DNA from 3 places in the Streptomyces sp. YKOK-I1 genome. Region 2 is predicted to be linked to each of the others. Evidence: riboswitches for the same ligand, from Rfam matches in the RefSeq annotation. Region 2 holds a riboswitch; each other region holds the start of a gene.

Region 1 (4,333 bases), 220 kb from region 2:
GACCCGACCGATCCGCCGAACCCGTTGATCAGGGCCGCCGTGGCGACCGCCAGCCATGCCGCCACCGCGACCCACAGCAGCACCTCCCCGGGCCCCTTCAGCCCCGGGACGTCGGCGGCGCCGGCGACGGACATCGTCGCCACCGCCGTCATCCCCATCGGGAACACCGTCGCCCACCGCCGCACGTCGTAGCGCGGCCGCGGCCGGAGCACCTCGGCGGCGAGCAGGACGGCGTACGAGGCGAGGGCGAGGACGAGCAGCGCGAGTGTCATCCCGCGCAGGACGCCCCGGTCGTCGGCGTTCCACAGGTACAGCGCGTGGTCCGCGTCGATGAGCCGCGCCCCCGCGAGCGCCGAGACGGCGAGCGCCCCGCCGGCCACCCACTGGTCCCCGGCGCCCTCGGTGACCTGCCGCCGGTCGAACAGGGCGAGCATGCCCGCGTAGAGCACCAGGCCGAGCCAGAACAGCACGAGCGCCGTGTGCGCCGGCCAGGCGAGGGTCTCGGCCTTCGCCAGGGTCGCGCCCAGCACCGCTAGCCCCTCGGTGGCCACACAGCACAGGAACACGGCTCCGGGCATCCGGCGGTCCCGGTGGCTCATGACGCGTCGCACGACCTGCCGTACGACACCGGTCATCAGCACCGGCCACAGCACGGCCGCCAACGCCAGCAGCGCCCAGGCCAAGGTCTGCCGGCCCAGCGCCGAGACGCCCGTGCCGAGCACGGTCGTGGCGGCCACGGCGGTCAGCCCGGCCGGTGTGCCCGCCTCCGCCAGCCAGCGACGGCGCTCCCACAGGAGCCGTACGGCGAAGTCGGCGGCCAGCGCCACCCAGGCCGCGCCGGCCAGGGCCAGCGCGGCCTGGGACAGGATCTCGTGTCCCGCCAGGCGCAGTCCGATGGACAGGACGCCGGTGGCCAGCACGGCGGCTCCGGCCGCCGGCGGACGCCGCGCCCACCAGGCGCGCAGGGAGGAGGTGCCGGGCATGGGCCCGATGCTAAGGACGCGAAGCGGCTCACACGGCGGCACACGCGCGTAGTCGCAAAAAACGACCTGCACGCGCGTGCCCGCACATGGCTCAGGCCGGGCGGACCACGCTGTGGATGCCCGACTCGCCGTCGTAGTAGATCGACTCCTCGCGGACGTACGCGCCCGGCTTCGGGGCGTGGATCATCATGCCGTTGCCGATGTAGATGCCGACGTGGCTGATGTCGTCGTAGAAGAAGACCAGGTCGCCGGGGCGGGCGTCGGCGAGCGAGACGGTGGTGCCGGCGTTCACCTGGTCGTAGGTGGTGCGCGGCAGGGAGACGCCGGCGGCCTTCCAGGCGGCCTGGGTGAGGCCGGAGCAGTCGTAGGAGTCGGGGCCGGTGGCGCCCCAGACGTACGGCTTGCCGATCTGCGCACGGGCGAACGCGAGCGCCTTCTCGGCCTTGGTGGTGTACGAGGAGTCCGACGACGAGGAAGAAGAAGACGACGAAGAGGATGAAGAGGACGACGTGCCGGTGTCCTGCCGGGCGGCCTGTGCCGCCTGCTGCCGGGCCAGCTCGGCCGCCTCGCGTGCGGCCTCCTCCTGCTTCTGCTTCTCGATCTCCGCCAGCCGCGCCTTCTCCTGCGCCGTCAGCTGCGACAGCAGCTCGCGCGCGTCGCCGAGCTTCTTCTGGACGGCGGCCTTGGCGGTCTTCAGATCGCTCTGGGTGTCGTCGAGCGTCGCGAGGCTCTCGGCGGCCTCCTGGCGCTTGCGCATCGTCGCCGACTGCTCGGTGACGTAGTCGTCGACGGCGCCCTTCTGGCGGTCGGTCAGCCGGCCCATCAGCTGGGTCTGGTCGAAGTAGTCCTGCGGGGAGTCGGCCAGTAGGAACGTCGCCGTGTCGGGCGCGGAGGCGCCGGTGCGGTACTGGGCGGCGGCGAAGGAACCGAGTTCCTCCCGTGCCTCGTTGAGCTTCTGGGTGCGCTTCGCGACGTCGTCGAGGAGACCGTCGACGTGCTTGCGCTGCTTGGTCGTCTTCTCCTTGGCGGCGTTGTACTTCTCGGTCGCCGACTCGGCCTGGCGGTAGAGGTCGTCGACCTTCTTCTCGACCTCCTCCAGGCTCGGCTTGCCGTCGTCGGCAGGAGCGGCGTTCGCCGACTGGGAGAGCAGGGCCACGGAGGTGAGCGCGGCGGTGGCCAGGGCGGGCGTGCGTATGCCCGCCACGCGGCTGCCCGAAAAGCGCGGCTTGCGGTGCTGCGACGCCAAGAGAGGCGACTCCTTCCATCTCCCGCCTACCGGGTTAGCTGTCGGGTTCGGGCGGATGGTTCGGAAGGGCGCCCTACGGCCGCCTCCCGCTGGGGAGTCGGGCCGATTCACCCCGGGGTCTCGGTGGGTCCCCGGCTCCGGCTGCCGCACAGGGGCGCACCGGACTCGGCGGAGGCCGTACGGCCCGGCGAGGTTTCGCCGGTGGGGATCCGCGTGGCCTGCCCGGCACGGTAGCCAACTCGTGTGGTCCGTGTGAAGGTTGATGGGCGATATGCCCGATACATTTTCGTTATCTTATGCAAAGCCAGGACACGGAATCACGTGCTGTGATACCGCCGCCTCGGAAGGTGAGGGCGGAGATGTTCGGGGGACGGCCGCGCGTTGTCAGTGGGGCACCCTAGACTCGGAGAGCGATGAGCAGCCTCTTTGACGACAGCTTCCTGGCGAACCTCCAGGCCCCCGCCGGCCGCGAGGAGGAACCCCCGCCGCCGCCCGAGGACGATCACGTTCCGGAGTCGGTTCCGGACGATCTGTTCGGCGGGAAGTTCGACGTGCCCCCGGACCGATGGGGGTCCCCCCGCTCGAGCGGAGCCGAGAGCGGGGGAGGGTACTACCGCGACGGCGCCCCCCGCCCGGTGATCGACGCGGCCGCCCTCCTGGAAGGGCTCAACGACAACCAGCGCGCGGCCGTCGTGCACGCCGGCACCCCCCTGCTCATCGTCGCCGGAGCCGGTTCCGGCAAGACGCGCGTGCTCACCCACCGCATCGCCCACCTCCTGGCCGAGCGCGGCGTCCATCCGGGCCAGATCCTCGCGATCACCTTCACCAACAAGGCCGCGGGCGAGATGAAGGAGCGCGTCGAGCAGCTCGTCGGCCCGCGCGCGAACGCGATGTGGGTGATGACCTTCCACAGCGCGTGCGTACGGATCCTGCGGCGCGAGTCGAAGAAGCTCGGCTTCACGTCCTCCTTCTCGATCTACGACGCCGCCGACTCCAAGCGGCTGATGGCCCTGGTCTGCCGTGACCTGGACCTCGACCCCAAGCGCTTCCCGCCGAAGTCCTTCAGCGCCAAGATCAGCAACCTGAAGAACGAGCTGATCGACGAGGAGGACTTCGCCGCCCAGGCCGGCGACGGCTTCGAGAAGACCCTCGCGCAGGCCTACGCGATGTACCAGTCCCGGCTCCGCGAGGCCAACGCGCTCGACTTCGACGACCTGATCATGACCACGGTCAATCTGCTGCGCGCCTTCCCCGATGTCGCCGAGCACTACCGCCGCCGCTTCCGCCATGTCCTCGTCGACGAGTACCAGGACACCAACCACGCCCAGTACGCCCTGGTCAGGGAGCTGGTGGGCACCTCCGAGCACCCGGTCGACGTCCCGCCCAACGACTACGACGTGCCGCCGGCCGAGCTGTGCGTCGTGGGTGACGCCGACCAGTCGATCTACGCCTTCCGTGGCGCGACGATCCGTAACATCCTCCAGTTCGAGGAGGACTACCCGGACGCGACGACGATCCTGCTCGAGCAGAACTACCGCTCCACGCAGACGATCCTGTCCGCCGCCAACGCCGTCATCGAGCGCAACGAGTCCCGCCGACCCAAGAACCTGTGGACCAACGCGGGCGCGGGCGCGCGCATCACCGGTTACGTAGCCGACACCGAGCACGACGAGGCGCAGTTCGTCGCCGACGAGATAGACCGCCTCACCGACGCGGGCGACGCCAGGTCCGGCGATGTAGCGGTCTTCTACCGCACCAACGCCCAGTCCCGTGTCTTCGAAGAGGTCTTCATCCGTGTCGGCCTGCCCTACAAGGTCGTCGGCGGCGTCCGCTTCTACGAGCGCAAGGAGGTCCGGGACGTCCTGGCCTATCTGCGCGTCCTCGCCAACCCGGAGGACTCCGTCCCGCTGCGCCGGATCCTCAACGTCCCCAAGCGGGGCATCGGCGAGCGCGCCGAGGCGATGATCGACGCCCTCTCCCAGCGCGAGAAGATCAGCTTCCCGCAGGCGCTCAAGCGCGTCGACGAGGCGTACGGCATGGCCGCGCGGTCGACGAACGCGGTGAAGCGGTTCAACGTGCTGATGGAGGAGCTGCGCACGATCGT
Region 2 (4,333 bases):
GTGACGGCGGCCGGCGCTCGCCATCTGGTGGTGACCGGCCGGCCCGCGCCCCGCGTACGACCGCTCCTGGACCGTCTGCACAGCAGAGGACTCGCGGTGTGCGGTCAGGGCGCGCAGCTGTACGACGCCGGCGGGAACCGTCTGCTGTGGTCGGTCACCCTGGACCGGGAACTCGCGGAGACCGCGCTCGGCAAGATCGAGGCCGAGGTCGGGCAGGTGTACGCGGCCGTCGACCAGGACGGCGTCGACGGGCTCACGCTGATCGAGCCGGGCTATCTGATGCCGCACCCGACCCTGCCCGCCCTGCGCGTGGAGCGCCGCGACGACCTGTGGTGCGAGCCGATCAGCAAGGTGCTGCTGCGCCATCCGACGCTCTCCGACGACGAACTGGCCTCCACGGCCCGCGCGGTGGTCGGCTCGCTCGCCACCGTCACCATGTCCGGGCCGGGCACGGTGGAGCTGCAGCCGTGCGGGATCACCAAGGCGACCGGGCTGGCCCTGGCCGCCGGGCATCTGGGGCTCAGGCCCGAGGACACCATCGCCTTCGGGGACATGCCCAACGACATCCCGATGTTCGACTGGGCCGCCCGCGGGGTCGCGATGGCCAACGCCCATCCGGAGCTGAAGGCGGTGGCCGACGAGGTGACGACGTCGAACGAGGACGACGGCGTGGCCGTCGTCCTCGAACGTCTCTACCGGTAGCCGGTGGCTGGTGGCTGGTGGCCGGTGGCTGGTGGCCGGTAGTCGCGGGTCGGCTCAGTACGCGCCGAACACGTTGTCGATCGAGCCGTACCGCGCGGCCGCGTAGTTGCAGGACGCGGTGATGTTCGCGACCGGGTCGTACGGGTCCCAGGACGTGCCGGAGACGTGGTACGCGTTGAAGGTCGGGTCGATGATCTGCAGCAGCCCCTTGGAGGGGGTGCCGGCGGCCGCGTTGGAGTCCCAGAGGTTGACGGCGGACGGGTTGCCCGAGGACTCCCGGATCACATTGCGGTAGATGCCGTTGTAGGTGCCGGGGATCCCGTGCTGCGCCATGACCTGGAGCGAGGCGCGGATCCAGCCGTCGAGGTTGTTGGCGTAGCCGAGGCTGGTGGCGGTGGCCACGGTCGGCGTGGCCGCGGAGGCGGTGGTCGCGCCGAGGATCGGCAGGGCGAGCACGGTGACGCCGGTGGCGGCGACGGCGAGCGTGCGGGCGAGACGGCGGGCGCGTCGGGGCTGAGCAGGCATGGCGAAGTTCCTCTCCGTCGCCTGCGAGGTGAGCTGTCGGGTTCGGGCGGGAGCTGCCCGGCCGTGCCCTCACGGACACGACTTCACCCCAAGCCGTATCGGTCTGTCCGGAGCATGCCCAAAGGCACGGCCCGGTTCGACCGGTGCGGCGACTTACCTGGTTCCCCCGCTCCTGCCGTGGTGTTCTCGGTGGGTGTCCGGGCGGCGGCAGGATTAGGCGTCCGCCCGACAGGCCGGGAACGTATGCGAGAGCACATGTCCGGAACAAGTGGCGAATTCATGGTTAACCCCTATTGACCTTGATCCGCGGTCTATGAGGTGCTTGATCCTTTGTGGCTGCAAAGCATCAACTCGCCCGTGCGGACCGAGGTGTCGGGGTGGAACGGAGGGGGGCCGGAAGGGGGGCGGTTCGGCTGGGCGAGTGAGGCAACTCACCGGAGTCCACAAGAGGGGTGAATCGGGCAATAAACCCAGATGGCGGCTTAAGGGGTGCCCCTTCTCATAGGGCCTGTCCGGGCTGTAACCGTGGGGGCTGGCGGTGATCGAAACCTGACCGGATACGCTGACTTGAGTGAGCGCAGAGACCTATCGACAAACCGCGTAGCCGCCGATAGACACCAGCAGACAGGAGACTCCTCGTGACCGTCGTCGAGCCGTTTGGGCTGAGCGTGCGGGACCAGGCTCTGGAAGCCGATGTCCAGGCCGGATTGGCGGCTGTCGAGGAAGGCTTGCTCGAGGCCACCAAGAGCGAGGTCCCGTTCATCACGGAGGCGGCCCAGCATCTGCTGCGGGCCGGCGGGAAGCGGTTCCGGCCGCTGCTCGTGATGCTCGCCGCGCGCTTCGGCGACCCGTACGCGCCGGGGGTCGTCCCCTCAGCGGTCGTCGTGGAGCTCACCCATCTGGCGACCCTGTACCACGACGACGTGATGGACGAGGCCGCGGTGCGGCGCGGTGTGCCCAGCGCGAACGCCCGCTGGGGCAACTCGCTCGCCGTCCTCACCGGCGACTTCCTCTTCGCGCGCGCCTCGCACATCCTGGCCGACCTCGGCCCGGAGGCGGTGCGGGTGCAGGCGGAGGCGTTCGAGCGGCTGGTCACCGGCCAGATCCTGGAGACCGCCGGCCCGGTCGACGGCCGCGACCCGGTCGACCACTACCTCGACGTCCTCGGCGGCAAGACCGGCTCCCTGGTGGCGGTGTCCTGCCGCTTCGGCGCGATGATGTCGGGCGCCGATGAGACGGTGGTGGACGTGCTCACCCAGTACGGGGAGCGGCTCGGGGTCGCCTTCCAGCTCGCCGACGACGTCCTGGACATCGCCTCCGACTCCCACGAGTCGGGCAAGACCCCGGGCACCGACCTGCGCGAGGGCGTCCCCACCCTGCCGGTGCTGCGGCTGCGCGAGCGGGCGGCCCAGCAGGCGCTGCCCGAGGACCTCGCGCTGTGCGAGCTCCTCGACTCCGACCTGAGTGACGACGCCAGGCTCGCCGAGGCGGTCGCGGCCCTGCGCGCCCACCCGGCGCTGGAGCAGGCCCGCCGCGACACCGTGCGCTACGCGGAGGAGGCCCGCGCCGCCCTGGCCCCCCTCACGGAGTGCGATGCGAAGGCGGCCCTCATGGCGCTCTGCGACGCCGTCGTCCACCGCGCCGGCTGACGCCCCCGGACATCCCCGAAAGCCCTGCGCGCTCGTCGTCCCCGACCCCTAAGGGGAGAAGGGCCCCGGCGTCCCTCGTGTCATACCCCAGGTGTACGCGGAGTTGAGTCCGTGGGGTGACGCCTCCTCATGTGGGATTTGGTCAGATGGGAACCACGGAGAACACCACTCCTCACCGATTCGGGTGAGAATGGCGGCACGGGGCGGGGACGCTCTCCGTGAGATGACCAGCCGCCGCCGACGACGGAGGTAAGGCACACATGGCACCGAACGCAACCGACGACAGCACGACCGCCGGGGAGACGGACGACCTGCGCGTCGGGCGGCGCAAGGCCGTGCGCTACGTCGTCCCGGTCACCGTGATCGGCGTCGCCGCGGCGACGATCGGCCTGGTCCCGGCGCTCGCCGACTCCGGCGACCCCGACCTGCCGAAGATCACCGCCCAGCAGCTCCTCGACAAGATCGCGGCCTCGGACGTGCAGCAGCTGTCCGGCACCGTGAAGATCACCACCGACCTCGGCCTGCCCGACCTCGGCGGCCTGGAGAGCGGTCTGCTCTCCGGCGTCGCGGGCAACGGCGGTGACGGATCGTCGGCCGACCCCTCGGCCAAGCTCACCGAACTCGCCTCCGGCACCCACACGCTGCGGGTGGCCTCCGACGGCCCCGACCGGCAGAAGCTCTCCCTGGTCGAGGACGCCGCCGAGTACAGCGTCATCCACAACGGCAAGGACGTGTGGGGCTACGACAGCGCCACCAACGAGGTCTACCACGCGACCACCGACGAGAGCGCCGGCAAGGGCGCCGAGGAAGCGGAGCCGCCGGCCACCCCCAAGGACCTCACCGAGGACGCCCTCAAGGCGGTCGACGACACCACCTCGGTCACCGTCGACGGCACGGTCCATGTCGCGGGCCGTGACGCCTACAAGCTGCTGATCAAGCCGAAGCAGTCCGGCTCCACGGTCGGCGCGATCAGTGTGGCGGTGGACGCGAAGACCGGGCTGCCGCTCAAGTTCACGCTGACCCCGTCGAGCGGCGGCGCCGCCGTCGTGGACGCCGGCTTCACCCAGGTCACCTTCGCCAAGCCCGCCGCCTCCACCTTCGACTTCACCCCGCCCAAGGGCGCCAAGGTCACCGAGGCCGACGAGGCGGCGAAGGACTCCGGCAAGCCGGGCGCGTCCGGCGAGGACCTGCCCGAGGACCTCCCCAAGGGCCTCGAAGGCCTCGGCGGAGCGGACGGCCGCACCGGCGCCGGCGAGGAGCCCGAGGGCTTCGACGTCCTCGGCAAGGGCTGGACCTCCGTCGCCGTCGTCGAGACCGGCGGCAAGGGCGTCCCCTCCGACTCCGAGCTCAACTCCGAACTCGGCTCCGACGCCGGCGGCGCCCTCAGCGGCTTCCTCGGCTCCTTCGGCGACAAGGTCAGCGGCAAGTTCGGCTCCGGCACCGTCTTCTCCACCCGG
Region 3 (4,333 bases), 1.4 Mb from region 2:
CCACGAAGTCAAGGGCCGCACCGGTCTGGCTCACCTTTTCGAGCACCTCATGTTCCAGGGCTCCGCCCAGGTCAAGGGCAACGGCCACTTCGAGCTGGTCCAGGGCGCCGGCGGCTCGCTCAACGGCACCACCAGCTTCGAACGCACCAACTACTTCGAGACCATGCCCACCCACCAGCTGGAGCTCGCCCTCTGGCTGGAGGCCGACCGCATGGGCTCCCTGCTCGCCGCCCTGGACGACGAGTCCATGGAGAACCAGCGCGACGTCGTGAAGAACGAACGCCGTCAGCGTTACGACAACGTGCCGTACGGCACCGCCTTCGAGAAGCTGACCGCCCTCGCCTACCCGGACGGCCACCCCTACCACCACACGCCGATCGGCTCGATGGCCGACCTGGACGCGGCGACGCTGGAGGACGCGCGCGCGTTCTTCCGCACGTACTACGCGCCGAACAACGCCGTCCTGTCGGTCGTCGGCGACATCGACCCCGAGCAGACGCTCGCCTGGATCGAGAAGTACTTCGGCTCCATCGCCGCGCACGACGGCAAGCCCGAGCCGCGCGACGGCACCCTGCCCGACGTCATCGGCGAGCAGCTGCGCGAGGTCGTCGAGGAGGAGGTCCCGGCCCGCGCGCTGATGGCCGCCTACCGGCTGCCGCAGGACGGCACGCGCGCGTGCGACGCGGTGGACCTGGCGCTCACCGTCCTGGGTGGCGGCGAGTCCTCCCGCCTCTACAACCGGCTGGTGCGCCGCGACCGTACGGCTGTCGCGGCCGGCTTCGGGCTGCTGCGGCTCGCCGGGGCGCCCTCCCTGGGCTGGCTGGACGTGAAGACGTCCGGGGACGTCGAGGTGCCCGTCATCGAGACCGCCATCGACGAGGAGCTCGCCCGGTTCGCCGAGGAGGGCCCCACGGCCGAGGAGATGGAGCGCGCACAGGCCCAGTTGGAGCGCGAGTGGCTCGACCGGCTCGGCACCGTCGCCGGCCGCGCGGACGAACTGTGCCGGTTCGCCGTCCTGTTCGGCGACCCGCAGCTCGCGCTGACCGCCGTCCAGCGCGTCCTGGACATCACGCCCGAGGAGGTGCGGGAGGTCGCCCAGGCCCGCCTGCGCCCCGACAACCGCGCGGTCCTCGTCTACGAGCCGACCGCCCCCGAAGCCCCCGCCGACCAGGACGAGAACGAGGAGGCGGCCCAGTGACGGAGCTCGCCACGATGGACTTCCACCCCCAGCCCCGGGCGGGCGAGGCCCGGCCGTGGGCGTTCCCGGCGCCCGAACGCGGCACGCTGGACAACGGTCTGACCGTCCTGCACTGCCACCGCCCCGGCCAGCAGGTCGTCGCCGTCGAGGTCCTCCTCGACGCGCCCCTGGACGCCGAACCGACCGGCCTGGACGGCGTCGCCACGATCATGGCGCGCGCGTTCACCGAGGGCACCGACAAGCACTCCGCCGAGGAGTTCGCCGCCGAGCTGGAGCGCTGCGGCGCCACCCTCGACGCGCACGCCGACCACTCCGGCGTCCGGATCAGCCTGGAGGTGCCCGCCTCCCGGCTGCCCAAGGCGCTCGGCCTGCTCGCCGACGCCCTGCGCGCGCCCGCCTTCGCCGACAGCGAGGTCGAGCGTCTGGTCCACAACCGGCTGGACGAGATCCCGCACGAGCTGGCCAACCCCTCCCGCCGCGCCGCCAAGGAGCTCTCCAAGGAGCTGTTCCCGGCGACCGTGCGGATGTCGCGGCCCCGCCAGGGCACCGCGGAGACCGTCGAGAAGATCGACTCCGCCGCCGTGCGGGCCTTCTACGAGCGTCACGTCCGGCCGGCCACGTCCACCGCGGTCGTCGTCGGCGACCTCACGGGCGTCGACCTGGCCGCACTCCTGGGCGAGACCCTGGGCGCCTGGACGGGCTCCCCGGCCCAGCAGCGGCCCGTGCCGCCGGTGACCGCCGACGACACCGGCCGCGTCGTCATCGTGGACCGCCCCGGCGCGGTCCAGACGCAGCTGCTCATCGGCCGGATCGGCGCCGACCGGCACGCGCGCGTGTGGGCCGCCCAGGTCCTCGGCACGTACTGCCTCGGCGGCACCCTCACCTCCCGGCTGGACCGCGTCCTGCGCGAGGAGAAGGGCTACACGTACGGCGTGCGCGCCTTCGGGCAGGTCCTGCGCTCCGCCCCGGACGGCTCGGGCGCCGCGATGCTCGCCATCAGCGGCTCCGTCGACACGCCGAACACCGGTCCCGCCCTGGACGACCTGTGGAAGGTGCTGCGCACCCTTGCGGCCGAGGGCCTGACGGACGCCGAGCGCGATGTCGCCGTGCAGAACCTGGTGGGCGTGGCGCCGCTGAAGTACGAGACCGCGGCGGCCGTCGCGAGCACGCTGGCCGACCAGGTCGAGCAGTTCCTGCCCGACGACTACCAGGCCACGCTCTACCGGCAGCTCGCCGCGACCGGCACGGTGGAGGCCACCGCGGCGGCCGTGAGCGCCTTCCCGGTGGACCGCCTGGTGACCGTCCTCGTCGGTGACGCCGCGCAGATCAAGGAGCCCGTCGAGGCGCTCGGGATCGGCGAAGTCACCGTCGTCCCCGCCGAGTAGACGCGGGCGAGGCGGACATGCTGCGGCCCCGGGGCGACGAAGGCGTCCTCCCGGGCGTTGTCCCGGGCGTTGTCCCAGGGCCGCAAGATGTCCGAATTGATGCGGAGGTTGTGTGTCTGCGCTGTGGCGTGCGCTACAAAAACCGTGATCCGTTTGAGGATTGATAACGGTCCCGCATACCGTCGGCCCGGCTGTTCGTCAGGCACCGCGCCGCATCCGCGGCACCGGGCAGTCATCGCCGAGTCCCCGTACGGCGCGAGCCAGGGGAGCCGGGGACCCATGAAGTCCCTGGGGTGAATCGGGCGCCCGCGCGTGAGCGAGGGGGTCCGTAGGAGACCTTCCTGCTCCGAACCCGTCAGCTAACCCGGTAGGCGAGAGGGAAGGAAAGGACCGCTCGCCCTTCATGGCGTACACCTGCACCACCGGGAAGCACCGCCGGCCCAGCCGGATGCAGCGCACCACCGTCCGCGCGGCGGGTTTCGCGGCGCTGACCACCACCGGTGTCATGGCCACCGTCGCCTCCACCCCGGCCCTCGCCGCGGAGCCGACCCCCGAGCAGACCGGGCTGATCCCGGTCGTCACCGCCGGCGAGGCCGTCGCCGAACAGGTCGACGACCAGGTCGCCCTGCAGAAGAAGGCCGCCTTCGAGGAAGCCGCGCGCAAGGCCGCCGCCAAGAAGGCCGTGGAGGAGCGCGAGGCACGCGTGCGTGCCGCCCGTGAGGCCGAGCGCAAGCGTCTGAACGCCTTCGTGTTGCCGATCACCGACTCCTACGTCTCCACGGGCTACCACGCGAGCAGCTCGCTGTGGTCCTCCGGCAGCCACACCGGCATCGACTTCCACGCCGCCAGCGGCACGCCCGTGCACGCGGTCGGTCTCGGCACCGTCGTCGAGGCGGGCTGGGGAGGGTCGTACGGCAACAATGTCGTCATCAGGATGAACGACGGGACGTACACCCAGTACGGTCACCTCTCCTCCATCGGCGTCTCGGTGGGCCAGCAGGTCACCCCGGGGCAGCAGATCGGCCTGTCCGGCGCGACCGGCAACGTCACCGGCCCGCATCTGCACTTCGAGGCCCGTACCACGGCGGAGTACGGCTCCGACATCGACCCGGTCGCCTACCTCCGCCAGCACGGCGTCAACGTCTGACGCCACCCGGCGACACCGCGTTTCCGAGCCCCGGCCCCACCGGCCGGGGCTTTCGCCGTTTTCGGGACTCCGCTGTCCAAAAAATATCCCTGGATTCCGGTCCGCCGTCGGAAATTCCGGCTCATTGCAATAGAGTCACGGAACACACGTCAATCGGCGGAGCTCGGCGACGTTTCACGGGGATTAAGACGGAGGCGGTCATGCGTATTCCGGCGCACTCGGTGTGCACGGCCATCCGGGACGACATCGTCGCGGGTGTCTACGAGCGCGGCAGCCGCCTCACCGAGGACCTCCTCGCCCGCCGCTACGGCGTCTCGCGCGTCCCCGTACGGGAGGCGCTGCGCACCCTGGAGGCCGAGGGTTTCGTCGTCACCCGGCGGCACGCGGGCGCGTGCGTCGCGGAGCCGACCGAGCAGGAGGCGGCCGACCTCCTGGAGATGCGCATGCTCCTGGAGCCGCTGGGCGCCGCCCGGGCCGCCCAGCGGCGCACCGAGGCGCATCTGAAGGTGCTGCGCGGCCTCGTCCGGCTGGGCCAGGAGCGGGCCCGCAGGGGCAACAGCGAGGATCTGCGCTCGCTGGGCGGCTGGTTCCACGAGACGCTCG

Evidence for each region. A riboswitch is a leader RNA that binds a small molecule or an ion and turns the genes downstream of it on or off. The one in region 2 is predicted to bind cyclic di-AMP.
Region 1: another riboswitch for cyclic di-AMP. It lies ahead of ACYQ8Q_RS28310 (C40 family peptidase); the one in region 2 lies ahead of ACYQ8Q_RS27205 (transglycosylase SLT domain-containing protein).
Region 3: another riboswitch for cyclic di-AMP. It lies ahead of ACYQ8Q_RS33475 (M23 family metallopeptidase); the one in region 2 lies ahead of ACYQ8Q_RS27205 (transglycosylase SLT domain-containing protein).

Annotation. Positions count from the first base shown of each region.
Region 1 covers NZ_BAAGDR010000001.1:6,345,175-6,349,507, forward strand. Annotated here, with positions in the region: gene ACYQ8Q_RS28305 (tellurite resistance/C4-dicarboxylate transporter family protein) at 1-983, opposite strand, end outside; gene ACYQ8Q_RS28310 (C40 family peptidase) at 1,075-2,229, opposite strand; cyclic di-AMP (ydaO/yuaA leader) riboswitch at 2,238-2,410, opposite strand; gene pcrA (DNA helicase PcrA) at 2,643-4,333, shown strand, end outside.
Region 2 covers NZ_BAAGDR010000001.1:6,125,831-6,130,163, forward strand. Annotated here, with positions in the region: gene ACYQ8Q_RS27200 (HAD family hydrolase) at 1-702, shown strand, start outside; gene ACYQ8Q_RS27205 (transglycosylase SLT domain-containing protein) at 757-1,227, opposite strand; cyclic di-AMP (ydaO/yuaA leader) riboswitch at 1,231-1,429, opposite strand; gene ACYQ8Q_RS27210 (polyprenyl synthetase family protein) at 1,866-2,876, shown strand; gene ACYQ8Q_RS27215 (LolA family protein) at 3,137-4,333, shown strand, end outside.
Region 3 covers NZ_BAAGDR010000001.1:7,502,664-7,506,996, forward strand. Annotated here, with positions in the region: gene ACYQ8Q_RS33465 (M16 family metallopeptidase) at 1-1,198, shown strand, start outside; gene ACYQ8Q_RS33470 (M16 family metallopeptidase) at 1,195-2,583, shown strand; cyclic di-AMP (ydaO/yuaA leader) riboswitch at 2,810-2,972, shown strand; gene ACYQ8Q_RS33475 (M23 family metallopeptidase) at 2,987-3,730, shown strand; gene ACYQ8Q_RS33480 (GntR family transcriptional regulator) at 3,931-4,333, shown strand, end outside.